2 linked regions of the Spartinivicinus marinus genome follow. The protein of the gene in region 1 interacts with the protein of each later gene in a pairwise test. Links are inferred from orthologs where the notes say so. Each region holds a gene or a part of one and is shown on either strand. Other genes may lie near its edges. The genes, in order: uvrD and lpdA.

The links.
Region 2: the proteins of uvrD (region 1) and lpdA interact in binary tests that used the Escherichia coli proteins (3 or more experiments, as listed by UniProt). The link is inferred for Spartinivicinus marinus from one-to-one orthologs.

Annotation. Positions count from the first base shown.
Region 1 is NZ_JAPJZK010000001.1:2,734,370-2,750,115, forward strand. The notes cover bases 1,496-4,435. They hold uvrD (DNA helicase II), read left to right. Parts: upstream 1,496-1,833; coding sequence 1,834-4,038; downstream 4,039-4,435. Other genes in these bases: hexR (transcriptional regulator HexR), read right to left, coding at 1,496-1,592; OQE68_RS12370 (TRAP transporter substrate-binding protein), read left to right, coding at 4,378-4,435. Outside these bases: OQE68_RS12355 (PA3496 family putative envelope integrity protein), read right to left, coding at 153-341; more of hexR, read right to left, coding at 738-1,495; more of OQE68_RS12370, read left to right, coding at 4,436-5,496; OQE68_RS12375 (hypothetical protein), read left to right, coding at 5,619-5,924; OQE68_RS12380 (polyhydroxyalkanoic acid system family protein), read left to right, coding at 5,955-6,230; OQE68_RS12385 (TetR/AcrR family transcriptional regulator), read left to right, coding at 6,301-6,945; OQE68_RS12390 (phasin family protein), read right to left, coding at 7,080-7,508; OQE68_RS12395 (alpha/beta fold hydrolase), read left to right, coding at 7,916-9,715; phaZ (poly(3-hydroxyalkanoate) depolymerase), read left to right, coding at 9,729-10,817; OQE68_RS12405 (MaoC family dehydratase), read right to left, coding at 10,835-11,317; OQE68_RS12410 (hypothetical protein), read left to right, coding at 11,581-12,594; OQE68_RS12415 (hypothetical protein), read left to right, coding at 12,788-13,084; OQE68_RS12420 (M16 family metallopeptidase), read right to left, coding at 13,143-15,746. UniProt on the Escherichia coli protein: A helicase with DNA-dependent ATPase activity. Unwinds DNA duplexes with 3'-5' polarity. Translocates on single-stranded DNA with 3'-5' polarity. Initiates unwinding more efficiently from a nicked substrate than double-stranded DNA.
Region 2 is NZ_JAPJZK010000001.1:326,168-341,806, forward strand. Bases 4,400-7,232 are described here. They hold lpdA (dihydrolipoyl dehydrogenase), read right to left. Parts: upstream 6,621-7,232; coding sequence 5,178-6,620; downstream 4,400-5,177. Other genes in these bases: sucC (ADP-forming succinate--CoA ligase subunit beta), read right to left, coding at 4,400-4,974; OQE68_RS01555 (hypothetical protein), read right to left, coding at 4,971-5,102; odhB (2-oxoglutarate dehydrogenase complex dihydrolipoyllysine-residue succinyltransferase), read right to left, coding at 6,728-7,232. Also shown: OQE68_RS01530 (hypothetical protein), read right to left, coding at 1-307; OQE68_RS01535 (DUF599 domain-containing protein), read right to left, coding at 420-1,112; ald (alanine dehydrogenase), read right to left, coding at 1,353-2,474; sucD (succinate--CoA ligase subunit alpha), read right to left, coding at 2,930-3,805; more of sucC, read right to left, coding at 3,808-4,399; more of odhB, read right to left, coding at 7,233-7,948; OQE68_RS01570 (2-oxoglutarate dehydrogenase E1 component), read right to left, coding at 8,029-10,866; OQE68_RS01575 (succinate dehydrogenase iron-sulfur subunit), read right to left, coding at 11,520-12,227; sdhA (succinate dehydrogenase flavoprotein subunit), read right to left, coding at 12,238-14,010; sdhD (succinate dehydrogenase, hydrophobic membrane anchor protein), read right to left, coding at 14,014-14,382; sdhC (succinate dehydrogenase, cytochrome b556 subunit), read right to left, coding at 14,376-14,750; gltA (citrate synthase), read left to right, coding at 15,490-15,639. UniProt on the Escherichia coli protein: Lipoamide dehydrogenase is a component of the glycine cleavage system as well as of the alpha-ketoacid dehydrogenase complexes.

The sequences.
Region 1 (15,746 bases):
GGTAACGTGTTTAATGAGTTCTTCAAGAAAAATAGCCTTCCCCATCCAGTGGCATAGCTTTAGGGCAATGTAGCTATAAGTTGTATGAGGAAGGTTGTTGCTCCTTTTATTTTATTATTCATGCTAGGCTAATATATCCCTGGTTTAGTCGACTAGTCATCCTCCCAGTAATCATCGCCAATTAAATGGTTTAAGCGTTTATTCTCAAAGTAATCCTCAATGGCGCGTCTTGCTTCCAGAGAGCGCTGAGAAGGCTTTTCTCGGTTGCTGCTACTGGTTGAGCTGTTTGTAGAAGAGATGAAAATGGGCTGGTTAGTTTGGTTGGGTACTTGTACTTGCATAGTGCCGCATCCCTTTCTGGTGTTAGTAATTGGTTAAGATGCAATAGCTTTATGACAATATTATTAAGTTTTTATATTTGTATTGTTAGCGTGATTTAAATATCGAACGGTGTAGTTTAAACTCCAACTGCCTTCAAATTTATGTGTAACAGTTTAAAAGCGACTTGAGCTTAAAGCGCTTAAACTTAGCAACTTGCCGCCTACCCAGAAAAGAGCCGTTATTCACAAAATGCGGATTGTTATCCAGCAACTTTTCCTAAGGCCAATGTAACAGCAGAGCAGCCCGCCGTTAACAACTTTTTAATAACATTTTCAAATTACCAACTCAGTTAAAATGAAAATATTTTACTAGTTATTATTTATTGTGTGCTACGGGGTAGGCTGTATATACCAAGCTTATGTTGAGGAGATGCGTAGTGTGCGTAAGTTATTCTTAACTGTTTTTAAATGTGCAGCTAATTCTGGCCCACGAGACATAGCAACACCCATTGCCAAAATATCAATTACTACCAAATGAGCAATTCTTGAGGTTAATGGGGTGTAAACATCCGTATCTTCTATTGCTTCTATGTGTAATGCAAAGTCACATAGTGATGCTAGCGGGCTTTCTTTGGGACATATGGCAATTACTTTAGCCTGTTGCTTTTTAACTAGCTGGATTGTATGAATTAGCTCCCGAGTACGCCCTGTTTGAGATATAGCAATAACGCAGTCTTCAGGGGTTAATGTTGCAGCAGACATCGACTGCATATGGGGATCAGAATAGGCAGCGGCAGATAGCTGTAGGCGAAAGAACTTGTGTTGTGCATCAATGGCTACAGCACCAGAGGCGCCAAACCCATAGAATTCTACCCGCTTGGCTACAGATAAAGCATTGATTGCTTGTTCTAAAACTAAGTTATCTAAACTATCGCGAACACTTGATAGCGTGCTGATGGTGGAGTCGATTATTTTTGACTTGTAGTCAGCAGGAGAGTCATCGGGACTAATGGCAAATTGGCCAAAGCTACTGCCAGAAGCTAAGCATTGTGCCAGTTGTAATTTGAAATCCTGAAAGCCACTACAGCCGACTGCACGACAAAACCTGAGTACCGTAGGTTCACTTATCTCGGCTTCTGTTGCTAGGTCTGCAATGCTGATATGCATAACACGAGTAGGGTTATGAAGTACAAAATCTGCCACTTTCTGCTCAGATCGGCGAAGTTGACTGTAGCATTGCTGGATTTGTTGTAACAGCTGAATAGAAACCATGTGAGGTGAATCTTTGCTGGGCCTGTTTGTAGTTATACTACAAAAAATGCATACAAACTATATGGAAATAAGGTTAAGTAGGTCTAACCTGAATATTTTATGGCTACCCAAAACACTGTGGCTGATTGAAATATCTGGCTCAGCATTGCAAGCTAAGGCTGCTCGCCGCTAAACTAGATGATCTTAAACAAGATAGCTGCTGTTTAATTTCTGCCCACACTACTCCTGGCTACAAATCACTATGGATGTATCCCAAACTTTAGACTCATTAAATACTGCTCAGCGTGAGGTAGTTGCTTCACCTATTGGAAATTGCCTGGTGTTGGCTGGTGCAGGTAGTGGTAAAACACGAGTATTAGTACACCGTATTGCTTGGCTGATCCAAACTGAAGGTATTTCGCCACATGCTATTATGGCCGTGACCTTTACCAATAAAGCGGCAGCAGAAATGCGTAGTCGAATTGAATCCCTATTGGGGGTGAGTACCCGCGGAATGTGGGTGGGCACTTTTCATGGTTTGGCTCACCGTTTATTGAGGCTGCACTGGCGAGATGCTGGGCTGCCAGCGAACTTTCAAATATTAGATGCTGATGACCAACTGCGTTTAATTAAGCGCCTTATGAAGGGCTTAAACTTAGATGAAGCCAAGTGGCCACCCAAACAAGCTCAGTGGTACATTAATAACCAAAAAGATGAAGGACGCCGGCCACAAAATATAGAGCCATATGGTGACCCGTTTGAAGTGACAATGCTAAAGGTTTATCAAGCCTATGAAGAGGCTTGTCGTTTATCTGGGATGGTGGATTTTGCTGAGTTGCTACTGAGAGCCCATGAGATATGGCTGCATAAACCAGAAATTTTAAAGCACTACCAGCAGCGATTCCGCTATTTATTGGTAGATGAGTTTCAAGACACTAATACTATTCAATACGCCTGGTTAAGGGTGTTGTCTGGGAATCAAATTCCCGTGATGGTGGTGGGTGATGATGATCAGTCTATATACGGCTGGCGCGGTGCAAAAATCGAAAATATCCGACAGTTTGGTAAAGATTTTTCTGATAGCCAGACTATTCGTTTGGAGCAAAACTATCGATCGACCAAAACTATCTTGCAGGCAGCTAATGCTTTAATTGCCCATAACCCCAGTCGACTGGGTAAAGAATTATGGACAGAAGGTGATAAAGGCAATGAAATTCAGCTGTATGCTGGGTTTAATGAAGTTGATGAGGCCCGCTTTATAGCTCAACGTATTTCCAATTATTTAGAAAGCCACAAGGGTAAATATAGTGATATTGCTTTATTGTATCGCTCAAATGCTCAGTCGCGTATTTTGGAAGAAGCCTTATTAAGAGGCAGTATTCCTTATCGCATATATGGTGGCTTACGATTTTTTGAACGTGCTGAAATAAAAAATGCATTAGCTTACTTGCGGCTTTTGGTAAATCGCAATGATGATGGTGCTTTTGAGCGGGTAGTGAATTTACCAACACGCGGTATTGGTAACAAAACCCTGGAGTTTGTTCGAAATACGGCGAAAACCAATGACGCTAGCTTATGGCAGGCAGCTGAACAAGTGATTAATCAACGGCAGATATCAGCACGAGCAGCAAACGCGTTGTCAGGATTTTTACAGCTCATTAATAATATAGATTCAGCCACTGATGAAATGGACTTGGCAGCATTAGCTGATCAAGTAATTACCATGAGTGGCTTGATTGAGTTTCATCAAAAAGAAAAAGGAGAAAAAGGTCGTGCTCGGGTAGAAAACTTAGAAGAATTAGTGTCTGCTTGTAAAACATTTGACCCGGATGACTACTTTATTGAAGGAGCAGAACAACAGCCCAGCCCATTAGCTGCCTTCTTAGACCATGCAGCACTGGAAGCAGGTGACACTCAAGCTGATCAATTTGAAGATTGTGTACAGCTAATGACGTTGCACTCCGCCAAGGGGCTTGAGTTTCCTTTGGTATTTTTAACGGGTATGGAGCAAGGTCTCTTTCCTCACAAAATATCCCTGGAAGACCCTGATGGCTTAGAAGAAGAGCGACGCTTATGTTATGTAGGCATTACCCGTGCAATGCAGCAGTTGTACTTAACCTATGCTGAATCCAGACGGTTACATGGCCAGGAAAATATAAATAGACCCTCGCGATTTATAAAAGAAATCCCTACTGAGTTAGTTAATGAAATACGAATAAATGCGTCTATTACCAGGCCAACGTATACCCGTATAGCCCCTCGTGCAGTGCAGGTAATAGCGGACAAAAGCCCAATACCCGAAACAGACTTGCAGGTTGGTCAGCGAGTGTTGCATAGTATCTTTGGCGAAGGCACTATTATAAATTACGAAGGGCAGGGCGCTCAGGCTAGAGTTCAAGTGAATTTTGCCAATGAAGGCGCTAAGTGGCTGGTAGTCGCTTATGCTAAGCTAGAAGTTATTGATTAATCGATAAAAATAACTGCTAACAAAATAAACAACATAAAATAGAACAACAAAGGCACAATACTTACCCTTAATGGCCTAAAGTAAAAAGCTCTAAAACTAAACAGCTGAAGAGTTGTTAAACTTTAGACGTTTATAGGCGAAAGCGGGTGAGCAAGTGCCTTATAACCTTTGACGGTTCAAAAAATATAACCAAAGCGGATGAGGTATAGGGCAGGTCAACACATATATGTAGGCTGGTACTAACAACCAATAAAAAAGCATTCGCGCACGGTATATTTAGAGAAAAATAACAAATATTGTTTAGTTAAAGGTTTCACGAATAGATAGGGAGTCATTCATATGAAACGACGCGACTTTGTAACTGCATTAGGTATTGGGGCTGGTGCTGCTGCACTATCTGCCTGTGGTAAAAAAGAATCTGAAGATTGCGCCCAACAAGGCATAGGCGAGCAGGCAGCCAGCAAAGATGTTATCCATTGGAAAATGGTAACTACATGGCCAAAAAACTTTCCTGGACTAGGTACAGCCCCAGAGCGCTTTGCTAAAAATGTCGCGAAAATGAGTAATGGGCGGCTGCAAATAAAAGTACATGGTGCGGGTGAGCTGGTTCCTGCCTTGGAAGCATTTAGTGCGGTATCAGCTGGCACAGCACAAATAGGCCATGGTGCTGCTTATTATTGGAAAGGCAAAGAACCTGCTGCACAGTTTTTTGCTGCTGTTCCCTTTGGTCTAAATGCCCAGGAAATGAATAGTTGGATTCACTATGGGGGTGGCCAGCAACTATGGGATGAAGCCTATGAGCAATTTAACCTGAAGCCTTTTGCTGGGGGTAACACCGGGGTGCAAATGGCAGGTTGGTTCCGTAAAAAGATTAACTCTTTGGAAGATTTAAAAGGGTTAAAAATGCGTATCCCAGGTTTAGGTGGAGAAGTCCTGAAAAAGCTGGGCGGTGTTCCAGTAAATATTCCAGGAGGAGAATTATTTACAGCCCTACAAACAGGTACGATTGATGCTACTGAATGGGTAGGACCATACAATGACCTGGCATTTGGGCTCTATAAAGCAGCAAAATATTACTATTATCCAGGTTGGCACGAGCCAGGTACAACTCTTGAAGTGATTATTAATAAAAAAGCACTTCAAGAGCTGCCGGAAGATTTACAAGCTATTGTCGAGCAAGCAATAAGAGCATCTAACCAAGATATGCTGGACGAGTACACGGCACGTAATAATCAGGCGCTTAATACCTTGGTTAATGAACATAAAGTTGAGCTCTTGAAGCTACCTGAAGATGTATTGAAACAGTTACATGCAGTCTCGAATGAGGTTGTTCAGGAAGTGGCCAATACCAGTGAAATGACTAAAAAAGTGTATGACTCTTTCACTAAATTTGCTGAACAGTCTCGGGCTTATCATATGATTTCTGAGCAAGCCTTCTACGAAACTCGCACTTTATAAAAACTTTCCTATCAAACTGTCTTCTATATTAAAACCTGTAGCGGAAGCTACAGGTTTGCCTTTTATAGTGAACTCCTGGTATACATTCTGCTAATTTGACTTTATCAATGAGGGAATCCCTTTTGACTGACCAGAATGATAGAAGCCTGGAAGATCTTCAGCGTTACCATCAATTATTAGAGGAAACGTTGGCTGCGAGCTCTCAGCAAGAGTTGATTCAACTCATTCATTTGCTTAGTTCAACCATTGGCCACGTCCGCTACTATCAAACCCAGGAACAAAAAGAAGCGGAAGCCAGGCAGCGGGTACTGTTAACTCAGCAAGTCCAGCAACAAAATGCGGAAGGGTTTGCTACTATGCAAGCTGTTACTTTGGCGGGTATCAAAGAAGTGTTATCTGCACTTCAAGTGTTAAAGCAGCAATCGTAAAAAATTTTGAGATGAGTTTTGATAGGTAATATGTCGAAGATTAATATTCAAAGAGATCACGGTACTTCAAAAGACAAGGCGAAAGATGCCGTGCAAAAAATTGCTGAAGAGTTACAGCAAAGCATGGGTGCTACTTATGAATGGCAACAGGATACGCTGTTATTCAAGCAAACAGGTGCTAAAGGCAAAATTGTAGTCGATGACCAAAAAGTCGATATTAGTATTGAATTAGGCTTGTTGATGAAGCCATTAAAAGGCACCATTGAGCAACAGATTAGTCAACGATTGGATAAATTAATCGGTTAGGTCGGTATTTACACCCTCACCCCAGCCCTCTCCCAGAGGGAGAGGGTGTTAGGTAGCATAAAATTGTTATATGAAAACACGAGAAAGGATTCTCTCAACGAGTCTGCAATTATTTAATGATTTTGGTGAGCCAAATATCACCACGATAGACATTTCTAATGAAATGGAAATCAGTCCTGGTAATCTTTACTATCACTTCCAGGGTAAGGATGCCATTATTCTTGAGCTTTATCTGCGCTTTGAACATGACCTGATAGAGTTATTAGAGTCTCCTTCACGAAATGAGCTGGCCGTAGATGACTACTGGTTGTATTTACATATTATTTTCGAAACCATCCAAAACTATCGTTTTCTTTATAGAGATCTGTCAAATTTACTGGCTAAGTATAAAAAAATTCAAGCTAGGTTTAATCGACTGATAAGTCGTAAAAAACAAATGTTTATTGATATATGCCAAAAATTAAAAAAAGCAGATTTTTTAATGGCAACTGAGGAGGAAATAGAAGCTCTGGCAGATAATGCGGTGGTGATTGCAACCTTTTGGTTAAATTATCAGGTTATGCGCCATAAAAATGCATACGACAGTAGTTATATAAGTCAAGGTATCTATCAAGTGATAACATTAATTGCTCCCTATCTAGTTGCTGAGCAAAAAGTGCATGTGCAGACTATCTGTAGAATGTATAAAGATAAAGGGTATCTTTTACGAGATTAAAAAGCAACTTATAAAACATTGTCATTAAATAGACACCTTGTTGCAGTATCTTGTTTATAGCCGCTATTAAAAATAAAAAAGGCAGGGGATAAACCCCTGCAAAATGATGTGCGTTTACCAGGATAGGTGTGTAACTAGGCTGAAACAGCCTTCTTAGTGGTACTACTACTGCGGCTAGCACTGGTAGCCGGCTTTTTGTCGGATGCCAGTGCTTTTACTGCTTCACTAAGCTCTTCAATCTGATGAGATAATTCTTTCAACTCGTCTTTAGTGGTGGTTGGAAAAATATCTCTCAGTTGGTTTATTCGGTTTTCCAGCCTATCGGTTGTTTTAGACTTTAGTTTATCTTTCATCTCGTCCATGCGATGCTGGGTGCGCGCTTGTACCTCTTCACCATCTTTTACAAGCGTTTCAAAAAATCTAATTCCTTCCTGCCCAAGCTTTTCATACTGAGCATAAGCTCCCAAGCCCGCGAGCCAGATTTTATGAGCAGATCCCCGGATGTTAGATAATAAGCTTTTTTCCTTCTCTTCAGATTTATCAACCGTTTTTACATCTGACATATTGCTATTCCTCTTAGTATGGCATTACAGGAAGCGAGCGAGACAACTCCCCTTTGGAACATACCTGTTCCCAACACGCCCGTTAACATGATTCAAGCCTAGCAGTGAAAATTAGAATGAACATACTAACTTTGCTGTTTAAAATGACCTTGAGGTGGTGTTTATTTTTAAGTAAAAAATATTCTAATTAATGCAGGCTTATATAACCCACCTACAACATTTTTATTGCGAAAAGCAATTTTTGTTGAAGCATTTTGTTATTAGCCAGATTTTGTAGTAATGACTATTTGCTTTAGCACAAACTCAAAACTCTTAGCAAACTATTCATTGAAGATGAATAGGCTGGTAAGAATTGAGATGTAACCAAGGTTGGTGTGTATTTACAGTATATAAGGAATTTTGCGTCAATGAGTGAAGCCATAATAAAAGATATTAATGAGCGGATCGCCAAGCTCAGTGAAACAATCAAGAAGTTGGATAACAGTGATCAAGCTGTTGCAGAGCAATTACGGCATATCTTATCACAGGGCTTAGAGGTTACTAATCGAGAAAAAGGAGAAAAATCGGGGGCCGAAACATCATCAGTAGCAAATCCTGCCATGGGCTTTAATCGAAAAGATTTATGGTCTACAGCTGGAACTATCGTTAAGCACGCGGTAGTGAATCCCGCTGCGAGTTTGAAACAGGCCGTTGGCTTTAGTAAAGATATCTCTCAAGTGGTATTAGGAAAGTTTGAAGAGCCCAATACTAAAGGTGACCGCCGCTTTAAAGATCCTACTTGGAAAGAAAATCCACTTTATCGGCGTTATTTGCAAGCATATTACATATGGCAGCAACGCTTGCAAGACTGGGTTGATGAAACAGATATGAGCAAGGAAGATAGTCGGCGAGCAAAGTTTATTATTTCCCTGCTTACAGATGCGTTATCACCTTCTAATACTCTACTTAACCCTGAAGTGATTAAACGAGTATTTGAAACTGGTGGCACGAGTTTAGAAAAAGGCCTAGTGCACTTGCTGGAAGATATAAAAACCAATGGAGGGATGCCCTCACAAGTAAAACAAGGGGTATTTAAAGTAGGTGATAACTTAGGTTTGTCTGAAGGTTCGGTAGTTTTTCGTAATGAAATTTTAGAGCTGATTCAATACAAACCAGCAACAGAAAAAGCATTAACGACGCCTGTACTAATCATTCCACCGCAAATCAATAAGTTTTTTGTGTTTGATTTGACACCAGATAAAAGCTTTGTACAGTTTTGTGTTAAATCAGGCTTGCAAACGTTTATCATCAGTTGGCGTAACCCTTTGCCAGAGCATCGCCATTGGGGGTTAGAGCAATATATACTGGCCACTAACGAAGCTGTAAATGCTGTGCAGGAGATAACAGCAAGCGACAAAATTAATCTGGTTGGTACTTGTTCTGGTGGTATCACTTCGGCTACGTTGGCAGGCTATCTAGCAGCTAAAGGCGATAGCCCTGTTAATACTATTACCCAGTTGGTGAGTGTATTAGATACCAATATCGATTCAGACATTACTTTATTTGCTACGGATAAAGCACTGGAATTAGTAAGAAAAATATCAGAAAAGCAAGGTGTTTTAGAAGGTAAAGATATGGCCAAAGCGTTTGCTTGGCTAAGGCCAAATGATTTAATTTGGAATTATTGGGTTAATAATTATCTACTAGGTAAAGAGCCACCCGCTTTTGATGTGCTTTACTGGAATAATGATACTACGCGTTTACCTGCAAAGCTGCACAGTGACTTTATTGACCTCTATAAGCAAAACCCATTGACTTTGCCTGGTGTGTTAAAAATTGGTGGACAAGCGATCAATTTAAAACAAGTGGTGTGTGATAGCTATGCGGTAGCAGGCATTAATGACCATATCACCCTTTGGGAGGCATGTTATCGCTCAAGTCAATTAATGGGGGGGAAACGAGAGTTTATTTTAAGTAATAGTGGCCATATTCAAAGTATTTTGAACCCACCATCTAATCTAAAGGCAAATTTTTATACTAATAGTGAATTATCAGCTGATCCCCAGCTGTGGAAAAAAGGAGCGACCTTTAATAAAGGTAGCTGGTGGTCTCATTGGCAAAAATGGTTATGCAGTCGCTCTGGTGAGCAAAAACCAGCTGCAAAAGAACTTGGTAGTAAACAGCATCCGCCAATGGAGGCTGCACCAGGGCTTTATGTCCATGACTAAGTAGGGGTAATCGTTGGAAACTACATTCTCAACTAATATTCGCGAACCCATGCGGGTTCGCTTTAAAACCCTGGATATTGATGGGCAGATTTTACGGGTTGCTATTCGTCCTGGTAGCTCGGATATTTTACCATTATTAGTATTTAATGGTATTGGAGCAAACCTGGAGTTAATCAAACCCTTTGCAGATGAGTTGGAAGGGATTGAAGTGATAGCATTTGATGCACCAGGTACTGGTGGCTCTTCTACTCCAAAGTTGCCTTATCGATTTCCTGGGCTAGTTAGGTTGGTCAGCAAAATGCTGGATGAATTAAATTACGGCCAGGTGAATATATTGGGAGTATCCTGGGGAGGAGCACTTGCTCAGCAATTTGCTTATGATCACCCTTATCGTTGTAATCGATTAGTGTTAGCCGCTACATCGATGGGAAGTGTAGCCATTCCAGCGAAATTAACCGTTTTACTTAAAATGGCCAGTCCCCGCCGTTATGTGCAGTCTAGTTATATGGAAAAAATAGCGGCTAGCATTTATGGCGGGGCATTTCGTCGCAACTCACGACTAATAACAAACCATTCCTTAAAGATACGTTCGCCCAGTGGTATAGGTTATTATTATCAGATTCTGGCGGGTGCTGGCTGGACCAGTTTTCATTGGTTACACCAAATTAAGCAGCCTACCTTAATTCTTGCCGGAGATGATGACCCAATTATTCCATTAGCTAATGCAAAATTAATGGCTCGCTTAATTTCAAACTCAGAGCTTAGGGTAATAAGATGTGGCCATTTGTTTTTATTAACAAGAACAAAAGAAATTGCACCAATAGTAATTGACTTTTTAAATGATAATAAGAATCGCCTGACTAATCCAGAGCGAACTAAAGTAGCGACTACCATTACTGCACCTGAAATGTCTATCGAAAATACTAACATAACTGAGCTGAAAGAAAGCTCAATTAAAGATTCTAAACAGGCAGAGGTAGTCAATAAAAATGATGTAAATGGTGCGAATACTGATAGCCCTAGCCCTATCAAAGAGCAAATGACTAAAGTGCAAAAAGTCGAACCAGGAGGTACAGCAGCAGAAAATAAGCCTCCTGACTAGTTTAACAGAATAGACTTTTATAAATAAATAAGCCTGAATACAACTTCTGCAACACAGGCTGGCTTATCTTGGCCTTCTACTTCAACTGTAATCTTTTGCTTTAATTGAATTGTTTTAGGGTCTTTTAACTCGGCAGAGATCAACTGTCGATTAGCTCTGACTTTTGAATCAACTAATACTGGGGCAGTGAAACGTACTTTATCCAGCCCATAATTAACCATTAAAGCAAGGTTATTAAATGCTTCAGGTATCTTGCTTTTTACGGTTTGAGATAAGTGAGTGACTAATGATAGGGTAAGGAAACCGTGAGCAATGGTCTTTTTAAAAGGAGAGTGTTTCGCCGACTTTTCAGTATCTACATGAATAAACTGGTGGTCTAAAGTGGCATCAGCAAACTTATTAATACGTTCTTGGTCGATTAATAACCAATCGCCAACACCATCTTCTATTCCTTCATTTGCTTTAAATATTTCTAACGCGAGTTCGGCATTGCTAGCCATATAAGTGAGTCCTTAGTTTTGAATAAAACACATGTTAATATAAAAACTGTTGGCTATACTGCTGGTAACTTCCATTGTGTTGTTTTACTTATTTTTACTATACTGCTTTGACTTTTAGAATACTTGGTACAACTAGATTGCTAAGTACAACAGGTTATATTGAGAGAAATATATCTTACATATACAGCAACTAAAAGTCATTTGTTACATATACAATATGCAGTTTATTTTAACCTTATGTTGAGGGCGGCATGGAGGCCACCGTGCTAACAACCAGAATTGATCAATACCAAGCGGCCATTAAAAAGTCTTATGACTATTTAACTAACCGGCTTTCTCCTGAGATGATTCATGCAGGAGAAGTAGATTTATCATCTATTTATAAGTACCCCACGTTACTTCTATTGGCAGGAAAGCAGCCACAGTGCGAGCATTTTATTGAAGCAATTAAGCAGTATTACTTTAAAGAAGATGGAGACTTTCTTACTTATCCAGAGCTGAAGTCTGTAAACACAATCTTAGATAGCTATCAACCTTATATGAATGGTTGGTTAGCTATAGCTGCCCACAAACTAGAACGATTTGATATCAGTATTCATGCCTATGAATTTTTGCATAACTTTTTAAACCCTAAACTAGGAGGCTATAGTAACGGTTGCAAAAAAACCAAGGGAAGCCTACAAGTAGACCTATTTACTACCGCTCACTTAGGTCGTGTTAGTTTGTGTATTGGTGGTATTGACATGGCAATTAAAGCGGCAGACTGTATTGTTCATGGTTTAAAAATGCAGCCATATTCTGACCGCTTGTTATTTAAAATGGATACTGATGGTCATTTAATTAGTAGCTTTAACGAAGATGAGTCATCTTTTTATTGCGTTAATAAAGCAGAAAAAAAACAACTGTATTTTTTACTAGGTTATCCAGCTGCGTTTTTGTTGGATATTTATCAAGCAACTGCTGAAGAACATTATCTTGATTTTGCACTTGATTTATTAGGCTTTGCCTGTGGTTGTCATGGTATTCAAGAAAGTTTATTTAGCCATAAAGTGGCTTGGGCAGCAGCAAAAGCTACCCGTTTAACGGGAGATCTTGTTTATTCAGAGTTTGCACTATCAATTTTAGATTACATTATTGAAAACCAAAGTAACGCAGGCTGTTGGCATGAAACAGAAGCAGATTACTTTATGCTGGATCAAACCACTGAAATAGCAATCTGGATAAACTCGGTTATAACTGAACTAGCATTGTTTGACAAATATAGTTCAGCTAAATGAAGTATAACTATTAAAAAATTTTAATATGCTATTTATGTCGTGTCTAATAAATATACAAATACTAGTGAAAATGGCACTAATTAAATTAATTAGTTGGTAGGGGGGCTAGCTGATAATGTGGTGATCAGTTATGGCTGAATCTTTGCTTATATAAATTCAATATGGCATCAGTAGTAGTTTAAGGAGTTGCTGAGTGAATAGTAATGATTTTTGCCTTTGTATAAAGGAGTGTTGTAGTAACGAAACTGATAAAACGCTGCAATATATCGTACAATATGAGCCTTTACTGAAAGAAAGCTATCCACTATATGCTTTAAATGAGCAGGTTGATTACTTCAATTGGGCATCTTTTGCAGTGAGGTCAGCTATTCGTTTATTGACTTTCTATAACCTTCCGGCAGAACATTTTGAGGAGGTTCTATTGTTAAGCCTGAAGTCAATGGATAGGTCTTCGCTGAGTATGTTTAGTAAGACAGAAATGATCGTTTAAAATGAATACCCAGTAGTTAATAATCTACTGGGTATTCATGGCTGCTATTTACTAACTTTTATATAGGCTTACCATTTTTATCCAGCTTGGTTACTTTACCTAACTTAAGCTTGTTAATGGTTGGCTCTATTTTCTTCAGGTCACCAATAACCACCCAAGTTAATTTATTTGGTTTAAGCAGTTCTTGAGAAACTTGCTGTACATCTTTTAATGAAATTTTACTTACTAACTGATCAAAATTATACAGTTGCTCAAGTGGGCGATTTACTGCTAATAAACCAGTAATTGCTGATAATAAAGCACCATTGGTTTCGTATGCGCCTGCTTTGCTTCGTAGCCAGTTATCTTTGACTTTTTTTAGTTCTTCAGCTGAAGCGGGTTTTTTAGAAATATACTGTTGTACTTCCTTTTGTAGCTCTTGCAATGCAGGAGAGGTTTTATCGGTTTGCACTGAGGCATACATGATAAAAGGCCGTTGTCCAACAGCGCTGTTTAGTTTGCTATAAGCACCATAAGACCAATGCTTATCTTCACGCAAGTTCATATTAAGTCGGGCACTAAATTGACCACCTAAAATGGTATTAGCAACATTTAGGGCTAATGAACGCTCATCTTGAGAAGATGGTAATAGTTGCCCGGCAATAATGGTTGATTGGATGGCATCTGGCTTATCGACTAGGTAAATTTGGGTATCTTGACCGCTAACCGCTTTGGCTAGATTTTTAGCTGGGATAGGAGTTTTAGGTGCTTGCCATTTACCTATTTGTTTCTCTAATAATGGCTTCAGTTCTTCCATATCAATATCGCCAACAACGACAAGTTGGGCATTATCTGGGCGAATCCACTGTTTATGGAATTTGGCTAAATCACCAGTATTTAGTTGAGTAATAGATTCTTCAGTACCAGAACCAGTCCATGGTGTGCTGTAGGCATGATCTACCCCATACAACAGTTGTGGTAGTACCCGTAAAGCAGTGCTGAAAGGTCTAGCCTTTTCTTGAGCAATACTATCCAGCCAGTTTGAACGCAGTCGATCAAAGTCAGTAGCTCGAAAAGCAGGGTTTTGGATAACATCTGCAGCTAAGGCAATACTCTTGTTTATGTTATCTTTAAGTGCACTTAAAGCAATCGAAGAGCTGTCAACCGATGAGCCAACACTAATGCCTGCACCTAATTTACTTAAGGCTTTGTCGAGAGCAATACTATCTTTACTTTTGGTGCCTTCTTTCATCATTGCCAATGTAAAGTTGGCAGTGCCTGGTGAGTGTTGTGCATCAGCTGCATAACCTGCATCAAATATCCACTCCATTTCTACTGTGGAAGTGCCTGGTCGGCTTGCCAAGAGCACTTTTAAGCCATTGCTTAATGTAACTTGATTGACTTCTGGTAGTTTGAATGGTTTGACTTCTCCTGCACCAGGTATCTTACTGCGGTTAACAGTTGACTTGGTTTTGCTTAATTTAGAGGCTGGTTCTACTTCAACAATGACATTGCCTTTAGTAAGCCACTGTTTCATTACCCTACGGATATCTTTAGAAGATGTATTTTTTTGATATTCATAGGACTTCAAATAAAAACCAGGTTCGTTGGCGTAAAACTCTCCAGCCGCTAAAATATCAGACTTGCCACCAAAGCCACCTACTCGTTCTAGCTGTCGGATGAAACTAGCAGCTTGCTGAGTTTTGACCAAAGCTAGCTCGTCTAAGGTAGGCCCATCATTTTGTAAACGCGACAACTCTTCTTTAATAGCACGTTCTAGCTTGGCTAGTGAAACACCAGGCTTGGCATCAGCCATGATAAATAGTTGACCAGCTAGCTGTCTGCTATGGTTAAATACACTAACAGACGATGCTATTTTATCGTCGTGCACTAATCGTTTATAAAGTCGTGACTGTTTTCCAGAAGCGAGTAGGTCAGCAACTAAAGACATTTGTTCTGCCTGTTTGGTCCCTGTTGCAGGTGTATTCCAGACCATTATTAAACGTGACTGTGGTACTCGGTCAGTCATACTGAACCGTTTGTTTTCTGTTAAAGGAGCTATCCAGCTATGGGCTTTAGTGATAGACGGGCCAGGAGGAATATCACCAAAATACTTTAATGCTTTAGACTTAGCAGTGGCGACATCTATATCACCAGAAAGCACTAAAATAGCATTATTGGGACCATAGTATTGCTTAAACCAAGCCTTTACATCTTCAAGGCTTGCTGCATTCAAATCTTCCATTGAGCCAATGGTTTCCCATGAGTAAGGATGCCCTGCAGGAAAACTGGCTTTAGTAATTAATTCCCACACTTTACCATAAGGCTGATTCTCACCTTGGCGCTTTTCATTTTGTACTACACCACGTTGCTCGTCTAACTTGTCTTTAGTGATACTACCAAGGAAGTGTCCCATACGGTCAGACTCCATCCATAAGGCCATATCGAGTGCATTGGTGGGCACTGTTTCAAAGTAATTAGTTCTGTCGCTATTAGTGGTGCCGTTTTGGTCGGTGGCTCCAGCCTTTTCAAACGGCTCAAAGAACTCGCCTTTATAGTTTTCCGAGCCTTGAAACATCAAGTGTTCAAATAAATGGGCGAAGCCTGTTTTACCTGGTACTTCATCTTTAGAGCCTACTTTGTACCACACATTGACTGCGACAACTGGAGCTTTGCGGTCTTC
Region 2 (15,639 bases), 2.4 Mb from region 1 along the record:
GCAATTGCCTCAATTGAACCACCACCTGAAATACAGTTGCATAAGTGCGTTCAGACCAATGCTGCCAAGTGTCTGGCTGTTCGTGTTTGATGACTGTTAACCCACAGCAGCAGCTAACCACCCCAATAAACTGGGTTAACCAGGCAAACCGAGCCTGCTCCCAGTGACGAAGCCCAAGCCAAACAGCTACAGGCGGCACAATACACAAAACACCCAAGATTGAGTACCGCTGATAGGCAAGCCAAAAAAAGTAGCCTCCCCCACTAACAAACAAAGCAAGCCCTAAAGCCAGCAACGTAAACGCCATACTTTACCAGTCAATTTCAAAAAAGAGGCAAAGGTTAGTGAGGAGCCAGGTAATTAGCAAACACTTACCGACAAGCTGTTGCGTTTTTACTGACTAGAGTGCAATACAGCGGTTACTTTTCAGTATAAAGCATTGTTTTTAATACGGATGACTGGAACTCTCGTTGATAGAGCACTAATACGACAATGGTGGTTGCAACCATATACAACCAGGGTGTTATAAACCAAGCCAGGGTGGCCAAACCAAAGTAGAAAGAGCGAAGTCCATAGTTAAACTGATTGCCCGCCATAGATAATACTCTGGCTGAACGAATCGCAAAGCTGTCTCGCTCCGGCTCCGACACATCATTTTCATCTTGCCGTGGGGCACTGCCAATCAATACTGAGCTGAAATTGTACTGCCGTAAGCTCCAGGTAAAGGAGAAAAATGCGTAGACAAAAATAATGATCATAATCAGAATTTTGTATTCCCATAATTGCAGGGAAGTAGAAGACACCAGCGGCATGTTACTTAAAAAACCAATCGCCTCATCGGTTGCAGCTAACGTAGTGACTAAGCCAGCAACAATCAAAATCGCCGTGGAGGCAAAAAAAGACACATTGCGCTCTAAATTAGCAATAATACTGGTATCAGCTATTAGGTTTTCTCTAGTCAGCACCCGCCTCATCCAATCTTCGCGGTAAAGATGCAATACTGAGGCTAAACAAGGGGTCACCTTGCCATAATGCCAGGCAAACCAACTGTAGCCAGTCCAACTACAGAAAAACCAACCGACTGCCAACACATCTAACCACTGCCCAACCATGCCATACCTCAGTACTACTACAAAAAACCAGTGCTGCGCTCGATAACAGCCTTCAGTTTCTATAACTACCTAATAACAACTTATGGGTAAATAAGCAGATATCACGACGACCAACAAAGTAACCGTTAACTGTTGCAGTCTAATTACAAGTAACTACCGGCAAAATAAAAGGCAAAAAAAAGCCGCAACAAATGTTGCGGCAAGTCGGGGTAACAAACAACCGGAAATCGAAGAGTCTATTTATAAAGCATTCAACATTTCAGAAGCAGGTACATAATCTAACCCTTGTGCCACTGAAACACTTTCACAAGTCACTTTTCCACGACACACATTCAAACCATTCAATAGATGAGGGTTTTCAGCCATCGCACGCTTCGCACCTTTGTTAGCCAACTCAATCACAAAAGGCAGAGTGGCATTATTCAACGCCATTGTAGAAGTGCGAGCCACAGCACCAGGCATATTAGCAACACAGTAATGCACCACATCATCCACAATATAAATTGGATCAGCATGGGTCGTTGGCTTAGAGGTTTCTACACAGCCACCTTGGTCAATCGCCACATCAACAATCGCTGCGCCAGGCTTCATAGCCTTAATGTGCTCACGGGTAATCAACTTAGGTGCCGCAGCGCCAGGAATCAAAATACCACCAATCACCAGATCAGCACTAAGAACATGATCAGTAATCGCCTGCTCAGTGGAGTAAACAGTTTTAATTCGATTGCCATATACCAGGTCTAATTGACGTAATACATCAACTGACTTATCCAGTACCACAACATCGGCACCCAGGCCAACCGCCATGGCGGTAGCATTCTTACCAACAACACCACCACCCAATACCACAACCTTGGCAGGCTCAACACCAGGAACACCACCTAATAAAACACCACGACCACCGCAGTATTTTTCCAAACAGTGAGCACCCGCTTGAATAGACATTCGGCCAGCCACTTCAGACATTGGGGCTAATAGCGGTAAACGACCAGCAGGATCAGTCACCGTTTCATAAGCAATACAAGTCGCCCCAGAAGCAATTAAGTCTTCTGTTTGAGGTACGTCAGGAGCCAAGTGCAGATAAGTAAATAACGTGTGCTTTTCAGTTAGACGCTTTCTTTCGACTGCTTGGGGCTCTTTCACCTTCACAATCATTTCTGCTTTTTCAAATACAGCTTCTGCTGTATCCAGGATAGTAGCGCCTACTGCTTGATAATCAGCATCAGAAAAACCAACGCCATCACCAGCTGTGGTTTCAATAAACACTTGGTGGTTATGGTTAACTAATTCTTTAACCGCTGCTGGTGTCAGGCCAACTCGATATTCGTGATTTTTAATCTCTTTAGGTACACCAATTAACATAGCAACAGACCCCCTATCGTTATAATGGTTACTACTTCGTTATACCCTTTTAGGTATAAATTATTTGCATACTGCTACAAAGCGGATGCGGGGCATCCATTGGCTTGCAGCGATTTTATTGAGAAAATTTATATACCTATACCCGAGCGAAGGGTGTACAGGACTATTTGCTCAGTATAGCGACAGATTTACAGAATTTTACTTCAAATTTTAGTTTTAATTAGTTTATTTATCTAAAATTAACGCCATTAAAAGAATTAACATCTATTAATTTCAACCACAAAAAAAGCAGCCTAAAAAGACTGCTTTTTTTGTGAACTTGACTTTTTAATACGCAAAACGAAGGTGCTTTAGGGTAGGCTGTCAAACAACGAAGCCCTAGGAGCCTATGATATATAGGTGACTAGGGTGAGTTGTGCAGACAACACCCCCTAAAGTGCATTCGTGAAGCGTATTTATTTCCAGCCGGTTAGTTCTGCTAACGCATTCCCAATCTCAGCCAAGCTGCGAACCGTTTTAACGCCAGCATCTTCTAATGCAGCAAACTTCTCGTCAGCGGTACCTTTACCACCAGAAATGATCGCACCGGCGTGGCCCATCCGCTTTCCTGGAGGTGCAGTTACACCTGCAATATAAGAAACCACTGGCTTAGTGACATTGGCTTTAATGTAAGCCGCCGCTTCTTCTTCAGCGGTACCACCGATTTCACCAATCATGACGATGGCTTCAGTTTGTGGGTCTTTTTCGAACATTGCTAAAATGTCGATAAAGTTGCTACCTGGGATTGGATCACCACCAATACCAACACAGGTAGATTGACCGAAGCCATGATCAGTAGTTTGCTTAACCGCTTCATAAGTCAAGGTACCAGAACGAGAAACGATACCCACTTTACCTGGCTTGTGAATATGACCAGGCATAATACCGATCTTACATTCACCGGGAGTGATTACGCCTGGGCAGTTAGGACCGATTAAACGTGCACCTAACTCGTCGCACTTCACTTTGGCATCCAGCATATCTAACGTTGGAATACCTTCAGTGATACAAACGATCAATTTGATCCCAGCGTTAGCCGCTTCCAAAATAGAGTCTTTACAGAAAGGCGCGGGAACATAAATAACAGAAGCTTCTGCTCCCGTTTGCTCAACCGCTTCTTTAACGGTATTGAAAACAGGCAAGCCTAAGTGAGTCTGACCACCTTTACCTGGCGTCACACCACCGACCATGTTAGTGCCGTATTCAATGGCTTGTTCTGAGTGGAAAGTTCCTTGAGAACCGGTAAAACCTTGGCAAATAACTTTAGTGTCTTTATTAATTAAGATACTCATTATTATTTACCCTCCGCGGCTTTAACAACTTGCTGGGCAGCATCGGTCAAGCTGGTAGCAGCAATAATATCCAGGCCACTCTCAGCCAGGCGCTTAGCACCCAAATCTGCATTGTTACCTTCAAGACGTACGACAACTGGCACATTGACACCAACATCTTTAACGGCGCCAATAATACCGTCAGCAATCAGGTCACAACGAACAATACCGCCGAAAATATTCACTAAAACCGCTTTTACATTGTCGTCAGACAAGATAATTTTGAATGCTTCAGCAACCCGCTCTTCAGTTGCACCGCCACCCACGTCTAGGAAGTTAGCTGGGGCACCACCGTGCAGCTTAACGATGTCCATGGTACCCATCGCCAGACCAGCACCATTCACCATACAACCAATGTTGCCATCTAATGCAACATAGTTAAGCTCCCAAGACGCTGCATGGGCTTCACGGGCGTCTTCCTGTGAAGGGTCATGCATTTCTTTTAGCTTAGGCTGACGGTACATAGCGTTACCATCGATATTAATTTTGCCATCCAAGCAATGCAGGTTACCTTCAGAGGTAATAACCAGCGGGTTAATTTCAAGCAGCGCTAAATCGTAGTCTTGGAATAGCTTGGCTAAGCCTAAGAAGATTTTGGTGAACTGCTTAATTTGAGCTGGATTTAAGCCCAATTGGAAAGCAATTTCACGGGCTTGATAAGGCTGAGCACCCACTAATGGGTCAACAATTGCCTTCAGAATTTTTTCTGGGGTTTCTTCAGCAACTTTCTCAATCTCTACGCCACCTTCAGTGGAAGCCATGAAAACAATACGGCGAGTTGAGCGGTCAACCACTGCACCTAAATACAGCTCCTGATCAATATCAGTGCAAGACTCCACCAAAATTTTACTGACTGGCTGGCCTTTTTCGTCTGTTTGGTAAGTCACTAGGTTCTTACCTAACCAATTAGCTGCAAAGGCTTGTACTTCGTCTTTAGAGCTAACCAGCTTAACGCCGCCGGCTTTACCGCGTCCACCTGCGTGAACTTGCGCTTTAACCACCCACTTGTCACCACCGATTTTATCAGCGGCTTCAGCAGCTGCTTCGGGGGTATCTACCGCATAGCCTTTGGAGACAGGCAGGCCATACTCAGCAAATAATTGCTTCGCCTGATACTCATGAAGATTCATGCTTCTTCTACCGTTTGTTGTGCTGTAATTCGAGTTGCACTTAACTCAATCAACAGTACTCTATGCCATTTACATAATGTAAATGCTAAAGCCCTGTTAACCCCATAAAAAACTATAGCAATCGACATTTAGAGTAGCCTAAATTCGCATTGCTATAGCAAAAAGGCAGCTTGGCTTTCTTAAAACCGAGCTGCCAAACCTAATTACTTACGACGCTTTTTATTGGCGATGTGAATAGCATGACCGTCAACCGCTAATGCCGCTTCATGTAATGCTTCAGATAAGGTTGGATGTGAGAAAACTGTTAAGCCTAAATCTTCTGCACTAGAGCCGAATTCCATAGCGATAGCACCTTGCTGAACCAGTTCAGCTGCGCTTGGGCCAACTACGTGAACCCCTAAAATACGGTCAGTTTTTTCGTGTGCAATCACTTTAACAGAGCCTGCCGTGTCGTTGGCAGCCATTGCCCGACCACTGGCAGCAAATGGGAAGGTACCCACTTTATAGGGCTCGCCAGAGGCTTTGACTTCTTCTTCGGTTTTACCGACCCAAGCCACTTCTGGATGAGTATAAATAACCGAAGGAATTAAATCGTAGTTCATTTGAGCGGCTTGGCCAGCAATTAACTCAGCCACCATAATGCCCTCTTCTGAGCCTTTATGGGCTAACATTGGACCACGAACAACGTCACCTACTGCATAAATGCCAGGCACTTCTGTACGACACTGGTCGTCAACAAAAATAAAGCCGCGTTCGTCCATCTTAACGCCAGAATCATCCGCTAATAGGTTTTCTGTGTAAGGACGACGGCCGACTGCAACAATCACTTTATCGAAAAGTTCTTCGCACTCTTCACCTTTCTCATTGGTATATTTTACAGCCACTTCGTTACCGCGAACTTCAGAGCCTGTGACCCGGCAGTTTAAGCGAATGTCTAACTTTTGCTTTTTGAAAATCTTGGCTGCTTCTTTGGCTATTTGCTGGTCAGCTGCAGCCAAGAAAGTATCCATTGCTTCAAGTACAATCACTTCAGCACCTAGCCGACCCCAAACACTACCTAACTCTAAACCGATAACACCAGCACCAATTACACCTAAACGCTTTGGTACTTCTTGGAATTCTAAAGCACCTGTTGAGTCAACAATTAAGCCTTCTGTTAATGGTGTTGGTGGAATTTCAATTGGGCTAGAGCCAGTCGCTATAATAATATTTTCAGCATTCAATAGCTCAGCACTGCCATCACGCTTAGTCACTTCTACTTGCTTGCCTGCTAATACTTTGCCAGCGCCTTCATAGGCAGTGACGCCATTAGCTTTAAATAAACCGGCTACACCACCCGTTAGATTTTTAACAATCTGGTCTTTACGTTTAATCATGGCAGGGACATCAATATCAACGTTATCTACGCTAATGCCATGCACTTTAAAATGATCTTTTGCTTCTTCGTATTTATGGGAGCTATCTAATAAGGCTTTTGATGGAATACAACCTACATTAAGACAAGTGCCGCCTAAAGCCACTTTACCGTCTTTTCCAATCCACTTTTCAATACAAGCCGTTTTTAAACCCAACTGCGCAGCACGAATAGCTGCAACATAACCGGCAGGGCCTGCACCAATTACCACAACATCAAATTTTTGAGCCATGTTTAATGTCCTAAATCAATTTTGCGCTTGGCAAATAAGCCTGGAGGTTGCTGCTTTTACCTAGGTTAAAGGCAGCAACCTCATTATTCTGAGAATAAATTAGGTGCTTAGATTTCCAATAAAATACGAGCAGGATCTTCTAGCATTTCCTTGATAGCCACTAAGAAAGTCACTGCTTCTTTGCCATCAAGTAAACGATGGTCATAAGACAGTGCTAAGTACATCATTGGTAGTATTTCTACTTTGCCATTCACTGCCATTGGCCGCTCTTGAATTTTGTGCATACCTAAAATAGCGGTTTGTGGTGGGTTCAAAATAGGGGTAGAGATAAGTGAACCAAATACACCACCATTAGAAATAGTGAAGGTACCGCCAGTCATTTCATCAATCGATAACTTGCCATCCCGCGCTTTTAAGCCATATTCACGAATTTTCGCTTCAACTTCAGCCAACCCCATATTTTCAGCATTACGTAAGACAGGTACGACCAAACCACGATCAGAAGAAACCGCAACACCGACATCTTGATAGCCATGATAAACAATATCATTACCGTCAATAGAAGCATTTACGGCTGGATAACGCTTCAGCGCTTCCACTGCAGCCTTAACGAAAAATGACATAAAGCCTAAGCGAGTACCATTATGAGACTTTTCAAACACGTCTTTGTATTTGTTGCGCAGTTCCATAACGGGCTTCATGTTAACTTCGTTAAACGTTGTTAACATCGCTGCAGTTTGTTGGGCTTGTACTAAACGTTCTGCTACACGAGCACGTAAACGGCTCATGGGTACGCGTTTTTCTTCACGAGGACCACCACTGGCAACCGGTGCTTGTGCAGTGGCTGGTTGAGAAGCAGTGGTTGGTGCTGACTGTCCTGCTTGCTTAGCATGCGCTAATGCATCTTCTTTAGTGACTCGGCCACCTTTACCCGTGCCTTTAATTACACTGTGGTCAAGACCATGTTCATCAGCAATTCGACGAGCGGCTGGGCTTAAAATGGCTTCACCTGTTGCTGCCTGACTAGCGGCTGGCGCAGCAGCTTCTGCAGCCGGAGCAGTTCCTGCGGTTGGTGCCGCAGATGCCGCAGCACCTTCTTCAAATACGCCAATAATCGCTTCGCTTTCAACCACATCGCCTTCAGCAGCGACAATCTCTTTTAACACACCATCAGCAGGGGCAACGACTTCTAAAACCACTTTATCAGTTTCAATATCTACTAATAATTCGTCGCGGCTGCAGGCTTCTCCCACTTTTTTGTGCCAAGTGGCGACGGTGCCGTCAGCAACTGATTCCGGAAAAGTAGGTGCTTTTATTTCAGTGGCCATGTTGTTTCCTTAAAAACCTTTAATGTTTACTGCTTGTTACCCAATCTTTAAGTAAGGCGCTGTTACACGCCCTTCAATCATTAAATAGTGAAAGCGTCATCTACCAGCTTTTGCTGCTCTTCCACATGCACTGACATATAACCACAGGCAGGGGCTGCAGAGGCTTCCCGACCTGCGTATTCTAAATACAGCTGCTTGTTAGGATGCTCTGCTATCACCCGTCGCATATGATGCTGGCTAGAGTACCAAGCCCCCTGGTTCATAGGCTCTTCCTGGCACCACACCACACGCTCTAAATTTGGATACTGTGCAAACACAGCTTCCAGATCGTCATGGGGGAATGGGTAAAGTTGTTCAATACGTATAATTGCTGCATCGTTAAGATTTTCTGCACGACGCTTTTGCAGTAAGTCGTAATAAACCTTACCACTACACATAATTAAACGCTTAACGTCAGCTGGCTTAATATCATCCACCTCTGCTAATACTGTATGGAAGCTACCTTCTGCCAGCTCTTCTAAGGTTGAAACAGCAAGTTTATGGCGAAGCAAACTCTTGGGTGTTAATGCGATCAGCGGCTTACGCAGAGGACGTAATACTTGTCGCCTAAGCATATGGAACACTTGAGCAGGCGTTGTAGGTACACAAACCTGTACATTATGTTCCGCACATAATTGCAAATAACGTTCTAGCCGAGCTGAAGAGTGCTCAGGACCCTGCCCTTCATAGCCATGGGGCAACAGCATGGTTAATCCACACAAACGTCCCCATTTGTGCTCACCACTGGTAATAAATTGATCGACAACCACCTGAGCACCATTCGCAAAGTCACCAAATTGTGCTTCCCAAATGACTAATGCATTTGGGGTAGTGGTTGCATAGCCATACTCAAATGCTAACACCGCTTCTTCTGATAAGAATGAATCATAAATATCAAAGGCTGGCTGATCTTCGGCAAGATTTTTTAACGGAATATAAGCTTCACCGTCTTTTTGATTATGCAGTACCGCATGACGGTGAGAGAAAGTACCACGACCGACATCCTGACCCGTAATCCGAATGGGATTGTTCTGATGTAATAACGTGGCATAAGCCATGGTTTCCGCAAAGCCCCAGTTAATGGGTAAAGCACCCGCTGCCATTTTGCGGCGATCTTCAATAATTTTCCCAACCTGGCGTTGTACAACAACACCATCAGGAATGTCGTGTAGTTTATTAGCCAGCTCTTGCAGTACATTAATATCTACCTGAGTGTCGTGTTTTGCAGTCCACTCATGACCGATATAGGGAGCCCAATCAACAAATAGTTCTTTGTTAGGCTCTTTTACCAGGCTTTTCACGACATGTTGGCCATTATCCAGTGCTGTGCGATAGCCTTCGAATATTTGCTTGTCTTCTTCTGCAGTTAACGTACCTTCTTTAATCAGGCGCTCTGCATACAAAGTACGCGTGGTTGGTTGATTTTTAATAACCTGGTACATCAGTGGTTGAGTACCCGATGGTTCATCCGCTTCGTTATGGCCCCGGCGGCGATAACAAACCAAATCAATGACCACATCTTTCTTAAATTGCATCCGGTAGTCTAAAGCCAGGCGAGTGACAAATAATACCGCTTCTGGATCATCACCATTCACATGCAAAATAGGCGCTTCAACAATTTTAGCTACATCGGTGCAGTATTCTGTTGAACGGGCATCATCCTGGCGGCTAGTGGTAAAACCAACCTGATTGTTAATGATAATATGGATAGTGCCACCTGTCTTATAAGCACGAGTCTGCGACATTTGCATGGTTTCCATCACCACACCTTGTCCTGCAAATGCAGCATCACCATGAAGATTAATAGGCACCACTAAATCACGATTAACATCGTTACGACGATCTTGACGAGCTCTTACCGAACCTTCAACGACAGGCGAAACAATTTCTAAATGTGAAGGGTTAAAAGCCATCGCTAAGTGAATTTCGCCACCCGGCGTCATCACGTTAGATGAAAAACCTTGGTGGTATTTCACATCACCAGAACCTTCATCCTGAAGTTTTTTCCCTTCAAACTCATCAAATAAATCGGCTGGGTTTTTACCCAGAATATTCACCAATAAATTCAATCGGCCCCGGTGTGCCATACCAATGACCATTTCTTTGGCCCCATAAGAACCGGCCCGTTGAATAAGCTCATCAACCATCGGCACTAAGCTTTCGCCCCCTTCCAGGCCAAAACGTTTAGTCCCTGGGTATTTAGTGCCTAAATATTTCTCTAAACCTTCAGCTGCAGATAATCGCTCTAACAAGTGCAGTTTGGATTCTTTGCTGATGGTAGGGTGAGCACGATTAGACTCTAGGCGTTGCTCAAACCAGCGACGCTCTTCTGAATCCACTATGTGCATAAACTCAGCACCAATGGTAGAGCAGTAGGTATTTTTTAAACCTTGCCAGATTTCTTTAAGGGTGGCTTCGTCTTTACCAAAAGAGAGCGAGGCTGTTTGAAAAACGGTGTCTAAATCAGCTTGATTAAGCCCATGGTGTTCTAACGTTAAATCTGGAACTTGCTGGCGCTGCTGGAGATTTAGAGGATCAAGCTTAGCATTCTGGTGACCCCGTTGACGGAATGACTCAATCAACTCCATTACCTGAACTTGTTTTTTTTCGTGTTCAGAAGTAACGGAAACCGGTGCCATTACATGGGAGGTAGATCGTTGTTTGGCTAATAGCTGAAAGTGTTCTCGAATCGTTGCATGCGAAACATCTTGAGCACTAACACCTTCAATTTGTGGCAACTTTTCAAAATAATCACGCCACTCTTCTGGGATGGCATTTGGATCACGCAAAAATTGCTCGTATAACTCTTCTACATAAGCTGCATTGCCACCAGATATATGCGCCGTCCGCCACATCTGGTGCATGACACCTTCTTGCATTCTTATTACCCCATGAGTAAGACAGCTATCCGGCAAGTTTTGTCAGGTTTTCACCCCTGATCAAGCAAAACTGCTTTTATCTAGGGCTAAACAGCTTATTACTTGTTGACCAAATAAGCTTAAGCTGCTTTACCAGATAGGCCGACAAACAGACTCGTTATATTTCGGTTCTAACACTCACACAAAAACCGGGGCATAACGGCAGTTGTATTTAAACGAAAAATTAAACACAGGCTACCAGCTCCGGCTATTCAGTTGCATTACAATACATCAATTTAAAAGCACCTTTTTAAAAGCCTATTCTTAAAAAGACGCCCTTATAAATACACTCTTATAAACACACGATTGCAAGTACATTCTTACACGTACATTTATAAATGCATTCGCACTGTAATACAGTTAACCCTGCATGTAGGGCACTTGTCGGAAATACTCAACCAACTGACGCTTTGGGTTTTATACCTATTACCAAAAGCAATTAGTATAAGTACATCTAACCAAAATAATTAAAAGGACTTGCCCACTTTTGATTATTTTGTCAGATATTTACAGGCAGAAAAAATATACGACTGTAAATAATTCAACCTACCTGTTTAAATGCCCTACAAAAATCAGGTGCACAGTATGAACTGAAACACCTAAAATTACTATTACTAAGTCCCACTCTTTAGCAGCATTTGCCGGATATGGCCAATGGCGCGAGTCGGGTTAAGCCCTTTAGGGCAAACATTGACACAATTCATTATACCCCGGCAACGGAATACACTAAAAGGGTCGTCTAATTCTGCAAGCCGTTCTTCAGTGTGCGTATCACGACTATCTGCAAGAAAACGATAAGCCTGTAATAAACCAGCAGGACCAACAAACTTATCAGGATTCCACCAAAATGAAGGACAAGAAGTAGAACAGCAAGCACATAAAATACACTCATACAAGCCGTCTAATTTTTCTCTGTCTTCAGGCATTTGCAGTCGCTCAATTGCTGGTGCTGGCTCGTCATTTAGCAGATAAGGTTTAATTTTCTCATACTGCTTATAGAATTGACTCATATCTACCACCAGGTCACGTACCACAGGTAACCCAGGTAATGGCCGCAAGATCAGTTTATTACTGCCTTTGGTAGCCTCTGATACAGGGGTAATACACGCCAACCCATTGGTGCCATTCATGTTCATGCCATCAGAGCCACATACGCCTTCACGGCAGGAACGACGGTAAGCTAACGATGGGTCCTGTTCTTTTAACAGACCCAACACATCCAGCACCATTAAATCCTTACCTTCAGGAAGATCAATGGTCACATCCTGCATGTAAGGGGTTTTATCGGTTTCAGGATTATAACGATAGATACTGACTAACATGATCTCCCCCTTAGTATTTACGTGCTTTTGGTGGAAACGCATCAACTGTCTTCGGCGAGAAATTAACGTCTCGCTTACCAATCCGTTTCTCTAATGGGAAATACATGGAGTGTTTTAACCAGTTTTTATCATCCCGATCTGGGTAATCATCTCTGGCGTGAGCACCACGACTTTCTTTGCGTTCTTCAGCCGCCATAGCAGTAGCAAAAGCTACTTCATAGAGGTTTTCTAACTCTAGGGCTTCAATACGTGCAGTATTAAATGCAGATGACTTGTCTTCTAAATAGGTATTTTGAATCCGCTCGCCAATTTCCTCGAGTATCTTAATGCCTTTTTGCATACTCTTGCCTTCACGGAACACACCAAAATAAAGCTGCATGGTCTTTTGTAATTCAGCGCGCACTTCAGCGACTTTTTCTCCGTCTTTTGACGTATTCAAGCGATTCAAACGGGACATCGCCGCTTCAATATCGGTGTCACTAGCATCCATGGAGTCAAAGCCTTCACGTAATGACTGCTCAATTTGCAAGCCAGCTGCACGACCAAATACCACTAAGTCAAGTAATGAGTTACCACCTAAACGGTTAGCGCCGTGTACTGATACACAAGCCACTTCACCACAGGCATAAAGGCCTTCAACAATCATGTCTTTGCCTTTCTTATCTTGAGCGATAGCCTGACCACCCACATTCGTTGCTACACCCCCCATCATATAGTGACAGGTTGGTACAACAGGAATCGGCTGCTTAACTGGATCAGCGTGTGCAAAGGTACGGGATAATTCTAAAATACCCGGCAGACGTAAATTCAGGGTTTCTTCACCCAAGTGATCTAACTTTAACAATACGTGGTCTTTATTAGGACCACAGCCACGGCCTTCCAGTATTTCTAAAATCATCGAGCGGGCAACCACGTCACGACCAGCCAAGTCTTTTGCGTTAGGGGCATAACGCTCCATAAAACGCTCACCTTCACTGTTGATTAAGTAACCACCTTCACCACGACAGCCTTCAGTCACCAGCACTCCGGCTCCGGCAATACCGGTTGGGTGGAACTGCCACATTTCCATATCTTGCGCTGGCACACCGGCACGCAATGACATACCCACACCATCACCGGTATTAATCAATGCATTGGTGGTGGATTGGTAAATACGACCGGCGCCGCCCGTTGCTAATACTGTGGCTTTTGATTTGATATAAACGGTTTCGCCGGTTTCGATGCAAATCGCAACCACACCAACAATTGAACCTTGTTGGTTTTTAACCAAATCAACGGCATACCATTCATTTAAGAAGGTAGTACCGCCTTTTAAGTTACCTTGATAAAGCGCATGTAACAGAGCATGGCCAGTACGGTCTGCTGCTGCACAGGTTCTGGCTGCCTGACCACCTTCACCAAAATTTTTCGACTGACCACCAAAAGGCCGCTGATAAATACGACCAGTTTCAGTACGGGAAAATGGCAGCCCCATATGCTCAAGCTCAAATACGGCTTGCGGACCTACCGAGCACATATATTCGATAGCATCCTGATCACCAATGTAATCAGAACCTTTTACAGTGTCGTACATATGCCAACGCCAATCATCATTAGGATCAGAGCTAGCAATGGCACAGGTAATGCCACCTTGTGCAGAAACAGTGTGCGAACGTGTTGGAAACACTTTAGTTATACAGGCAGTTTTAACACCTGACTCAGTTAATTGCAGTGCCGCGCGCATCCCGGCACCACCACCACCAACTACAATTGCATCAAAGGAAATGGTGCGAATATTGGCCATTGATTATAATCCCCACAAAATCTGAATACCCCAAACCACATAAGCAAACATGGCAAAGCCACATAGCGCTTGTACAGAAAAGCGGACAACAACCGCTTTATTGCCAATTGCTTGCTCAGTCAGGTAGTCGGTCGTGATGGTCCACATACCAACCCAGGCATGCGCACCTAATGCGACAATGGCCATTAAGCTAAAAATACGCATACCCGTCCCGCTGAAAAGTGCATGCCAGTCAGCATAGGTCAAGCCAGGATGCGTAATGAAATAGCCCATCATAAAAATAAAATAGGCACCTAATACAATGGCTGATACACGCTGTACCATCCAGTCATATAAGCCACTACGAGACAAGTTGGTTACATTGGTTACCATACCCACACCCCAGCTATCAGAATCAGTAATACAGAAACAGCAAGTGTCACTTTGGAGGCTAATAAGCCAGACTCTTTACCATCAGCAATATCGATGTCGAGCAGCAAGTGTTTTACACCAGCAACAAAGTGATAAATTAATGCCGACAACAAGCCCCAAGTGATAAACTTGGCGAAGGGATGACTCATTGTTTCTTTTACACTGTTAAAGCCTTCTTCAGAGCTTAGGGATGAGTCCAAAGCACATAAAAGAAAAGCGATGCCAACAAAAAGAATGACACCCGATATACGGTGGAGGATGGAAGTGTACGCTGGTAACGGGAGTTTTATAGTTCTAAGATCTAAGTTTACAGGTCGTTTGCTATTCACGGCTCTTTCACACTCAAGCAGGCCCAGTCAGGCGTGATATCTTTTGGACGCGTACAAAGACTCGTGCTGCATCCTATAAATGAGTGACGCCACTTATTTATAGGATGCAGCTCGTTTCATAAATAGGTTAGAAGTCATTGACTGTATTAGCCAGTAACCCCAACAAATTCGCGGCTGAAGTATAAATAGATCGTTTATTAATTACAATTGTGTAATGTTACTACATCTGCCCATAAGCAGGTTATTTTTTAATCAAATTTTATATAAACAGAAAATTAATACATCCTTAACGTAATAACCAGTGATTAATTACAAAGATAGAAGACTGTTATTAACTAGTTAAATATGCTACTAAGATAGGCTAAGCTGTTTCCCCCCGGAGTCTACAACAGCTTAAGGTAACAACTATATAATTTTTCAGTAATAATTATTCAACAAACCATAATAATCATTCACGCAGGGTATACATTTGACAAACTGCTCTTTCTCTCTATAGTTGTGCCCGTTTACTGAGGGTATCGTAGCAGGTTTTCGGCATCCTCCGACCTCCTGGGAAGATATAATTAAGACGGTGTTTATTCGTCAATTTACTAGCGTTTGTTGATAATTACTTGCAAGCTGCCAAAAGCGTTCTTTGCTTAAACGTCAACAGACCCTAAGTGTTTTACAATAGTAAGAGGGTATATCCGTACCAATGATGTTTTACCCTTCCAAAAGAATGGCATGATAGGAGGCCTAGATGGCAGAAAAAAAAGCGCAATTGACCATCGGCGATACAACCCATGAACTACCCGTTTACTCCGGTTCGCTTGGGCCTGATGTAATTGATGTACGAGAGTTAACGTCCAAAGGGTTTTTTACTTTTGATCCTGGCTTCGTATCCACTGCC